Regions from separate parts of the Bacillus sp. WC2503 genome, predicted to be linked through region 1. Evidence: riboswitches for the same ligand, from Rfam matches in the RefSeq annotation. Region 1 holds a riboswitch; the other holds the start of a gene.
The links. Region 1 has a riboswitch for FMN ahead of ribD (bifunctional diaminohydroxyphosphoribosylaminopyrimidine deaminase/5-amino-6-(5-phosphoribosylamino)uracil reductase RibD). Riboswitches for the same ligand answer to the same signal wherever they lie in the genome.

Region 1 (2,207 bases):
ATACTATCACCTAAATGGACATCAGATAAAATTTCATTTGCATGGATCGTTAATTTCATCGCTTCTCCGCTTTGTTGCATGTTTGTGATCGTTCCTAATTCTTCTACAATTCCTGTAAACATTTCGTCACCTCATTTCGGGCAGTCGCAACAATTTTGATATCATCGCCAATTTGTTTCATCTCTTGAATTTTCAAGGAAAGCGAATCTTGTAATTTTGAAAAACCGTTTCCTCCAAAAAGAGTAGGAGCACCTTTCCCGCCAATTAATTTCGGGCTTATATAGGTTACAATTTCATTGAAATTGTTTGTTTGTAAGAAACTTGCATGAACAGTTTGTCCACCTTCGATGAAGAGAGACAGGATTTGTTTTTCACCGAGTAGATCTAAAACATCTTGAATTTCAATTTGCTTCGTTTTCATTTGGAATATCGCTATATTTTTAGATTCATAAGAAGCTATTTTCTCTTTATTTACATCCTTACCTACAATAATCCATGTCGGTGCTAAAGTATCTGTTATGACATGAGAAGATGGTGGCGTTCGTAAATGGGTATCTAAAATAACGCGAATAGAATGTTTCCCGCCATTTGGAATTCTTGTTGTTAAATGTGGATTGTCGGCTATAACTGTATTCACTCCAACAAGAATTGCATCATGTGTATGGCGATATTGGTGAACGTCAGCGCGTGCTTCTGCACCAGTAATCCACTTACTTTCACCAGTTACAGTGGCTGTTTTGCCATCTAAGCTCATCGCGGTCTTTATCGTGACAAATGGGCGTTTCGTTTTCATGTAGTGAAAAAAGTAGCGATTTAATAAAACTGCTTCCGTTTCAAGAACACCCGTAGTTACTTCGATTCCTGCCTCTTCTAATTTCTTTTTTCCATTACCAGAAACGAGCGGGTTGCAATCAAGGGTAGCAATGACAATGCGCTTAACTCCCTTTTCGATGAGTAATTCACAGCAAGGTGGTGTTTTTCCAAAGTGGCTACACGGCTCAAGTGTTACATAGACGGTAGCGTTTTTGGCTTTCTCACCAGCCATATGAAGGGCATGAACTTCCGCGTGTTCTTCACCAGCACATAAATGAGCGCCCATTCCGACGATGTTTCCATCTTTTACAACAACAGCACCAACCATAGGATTCGGACTCGTTTGTCCTGATGTCCCCTTAGCTAATTGCAAGGCAATCCTCATATATTCTTGATCAGTCATTCTCTTCACCTCTCCTAAAAAAATCAAAAAACCCCAAGGATTTAATATCCTTGGGGTTTGGGAGACGTGATTTCTAGAATTATAGTTCGAATACGAAAGTACAGGAAAGAAACCTAGCGATGATTGATATTTTTGCATAAGGAAAAAACCTAGCAAAATATCGAATTTTTTAAACGCTAGTTGTCTCTTTTTTATTTCAGTATAAAAAATGAGTATAGAAAACTAAACATATATATAAATTCAAAATGAATGTATAAAAATATGCATACTGAAATAAAAGTGTATTCACTATATAAAAAACTAGAAACATATCCTTCTCCCATCCAGACTATACTGTCGGCCCTAGAGTTTCACTAGATCCACCGTTTTCGAGTTGAAAACGGGTCACGGACTTAGAAGTTTTCACTTCATCACCGCCGGTTGGGAATTTCACCCGACCCCGAAGGATGCTGTTTGGTCAAATTATAGCACAAAAAAGAAAAAAGGCTAGCAAAAAATATTTGAATGTGAAGAATTGTGTGAAAATACATGGAGATTGAAATGGAGACAAAAGTGTTAGAAATGTTGTTAGGAAAAGGAATATCCAGACTTTGATTAAAAGAAAAAACATGCACAAAAAATGTGCATGTCACATACGAAATTACTTTGCCTCTGGTGCTCTAACAACAGATTCGAATTTACCTTTATGCGAAGCATCGCAATAAGGCATATTTTTTGATAAACCACAACGGCATAAAGAAAATGCTGGTTTTGCTGGGAATACATTCCCTTGTGAGTCGACTAATTCCACGTCCCCTGTAACGCGAAAAGAGCCATTATCATTTACTTTAATTTGTACTTTTGCCAACGCTATCCCTCCTTCCCAAACGCTTAATTTCATCATATAATCAAGGGAAGCACTTGACAATATAAAGTGAAACTTTAATTAGTGGAGGGGGTTCATTCCACTGATTATTAGCCTTCACCAATCGGGCGATTACGGGCAGTTAAT
Region 2 (2,207 bases), 2.6 Mb from region 1:
ACGAAAACCAGGAAGTTTTTTTAAGAAAGAGCGAGAAACAACTTCTGTTTGTAAAGATGTATGCTCTTCGATAATTTTTTGAGCTTCTTTTCCTTTTTGGAAAAGGGATAATATCCAGTTACGCTCACCTTGAAAAATAAATTGAGAAGTTGTCAAATAGTGATCAACCTTCACTTTATTCCAACTCTTCCATGGATGACGCTCGCACAATTTTAATTTACTTTCTGTTTTTTTATCATACTGATAAATACTGATGCCATCTTCATCGAAAGCAGCATAGTATGTCTCGCTTGAGAATGTGCCTAAATCAATTGGACAGTAGAAAAGTAATTCTTTTTTTAAGTAAAAGTATTCTTTTCTTAAGTTTTTTTTCATTGCTTCTCGAATAGAGTGTCTTTTATCTTTCTTCATGACATTTCCTCCATAACTCAGAAAATGTTCTTATCTTAACAATTCAACATCTTATCACTTTTCATTATATATGACTAGGGAATTCAAAAGAGAAATGCCTAATAATAAAAAATATGGGGTGTATTGTAAAATATTTTGCAATTATTAATGGGTTATAAAAAATAAATAACTAATTTTAAATAAGTTACAATTTTTTAGTTCACAATGTTATTAGGTTGTTGTATAATGAAGGGGAAAATAGAATATCGGTCTATCTTCGGGGCAGGGTGAAAATCCCGACCGGCGGTGATGAACTATTTATGATTTCGTTCTAAGCCCGCGAGCCGTTAAGGCAGGATTTGGTGTGATTCCAAAGCCGACAGTATAGTCTGGATGGGAGAAGATGGAGGTTCAAGCGTTCAAAAAAGATAGGAATTTGAACGTCTGTTTGATGTGCCTTAAATTCTCCCTTTGTGTAAAACACAAAGGGTTTTTTCATTCTATGAAAAAATAGGCATAGCAGAACCTTTCCACTTTCCATGAGATGATCGATGGAAAAGGAGAGAGAACGATGAAACAAAAAAACAGTGTAGTAAAGATGGTGAGTATAGCAATGCTAAGTAGTATTGCATATTTACTAATGATGTTGGATTTCCCGTTCCCAGGGCTTCCGCCATTTTTAAAAATTGATTTTAGTGATGTGCCAGCTCTAATTGCTGCAATTATTTTTGGACCAATTGCGGGGATAATTGTAGAGGGAATAAAGAATATTTTACATTACGGGATTCAAGGTAGTTTAGTAGGAGTGCCAGTTGGAGAAATTGCAAACTTTATTGCAGGATGTTTATTTATTGGACCAGCAGCTTTCTTATTTAGAAAGTATCGTACTGTAAAGAGTTTAACGACAGGACTAATGTTAGGGACAATTACAATGGCGCTAATTATGAGTGTATTAAACTATATCATCATATTCCCAGCTTACACTTGGTTTTTAAATGCACCTGCTATGTCTAGTGAGGCTATAAGAACGACTGTTGTAACAGCGATCTTACCGTTTAATTTAATTAAAGGAATTGTAGTAACAATTGTATTTGTAGCATTATTCTCACGCCTGAAAGTATGGGTGTTTGCAAAAATGAAAAATGCATAACATATAAAATAAAACCATTAGTAGTGTGAAACTACTAATGGTTTTTTGTTAAGTAGAATGAAAATAGGGAACAAAAAATGCCCCTCATCAATATGAGGGGCATTTTTTGAAGTTAATAAAAGACTATTCGAATTTTAAAGCGTCGCCGTCAAATGATTCGTCAGCAACTTTAATTGAGTCAGTTGGACAACCTTCGAATGCATCCATCATATCTTCAATTAATACATCTGGAATTTCAACGATACCTTGGTTATCATCTAATGTTACAAATGCAATACCTTCATCATCATAGTCATAAATGTCTGGTGCAGCAGCGCCGCAAGCACCACATGCGATACAAGTATCTTTATCAACGATTGTATATTTTGCCATCTTTTTTCCCTCCTGATAATATGTATGTGAAAAGCTCGCCATAAAAATTATAACCTTATTGTAAAACGGTTTGTAAAACTTTTCAACATAAAATTATAATGATAATGCTTATCAATTAGAGTGTCAACTTATTTTTGAATTATGTCATAAGATTTTCAAAATACGTAAATGTTATTTCGTTTGGTACAATAGAGTATGTACAAGCATATGGTACCGATATGATAAGGTTAATGAGTAACAGTAGACGTTGTAATCATATTGAAAAAGAATTAAGTTAAATTGGAAAGGGGAAGCG

Region 2: another riboswitch for FMN. It lies ahead of ACUN26_RS04155 (ECF transporter S component); the one in region 1 lies ahead of ribD (bifunctional diaminohydroxyphosphoribosylaminopyrimidine deaminase/5-amino-6-(5-phosphoribosylamino)uracil reductase RibD).

The regions. Positions count from the first base shown of each region.
Region 1 is NZ_JBQYMD010000001.1:3,364,215-3,366,421, reverse strand. It holds gene ribE (riboflavin synthase subunit alpha) at 1-122, opposite strand, end outside; gene ribD (bifunctional diaminohydroxyphosphoribosylaminopyrimidine deaminase/5-amino-6-(5-phosphoribosylamino)uracil reductase RibD) at 104-1,216, opposite strand; FMN riboswitch at 1,524-1,667, opposite strand; gene ACUN26_RS17160 (CDGSH iron-sulfur domain-containing protein) at 1,857-2,099, opposite strand.
Region 2 is NZ_JBQYMD010000001.1:769,274-771,480, forward strand. It holds gene ACUN26_RS04150 (hypothetical protein) at 1-411, opposite strand, end outside; FMN riboswitch at 660-799, shown strand; gene ACUN26_RS04155 (ECF transporter S component) at 962-1,540, shown strand; gene ACUN26_RS04160 (ferredoxin) at 1,664-1,912, opposite strand.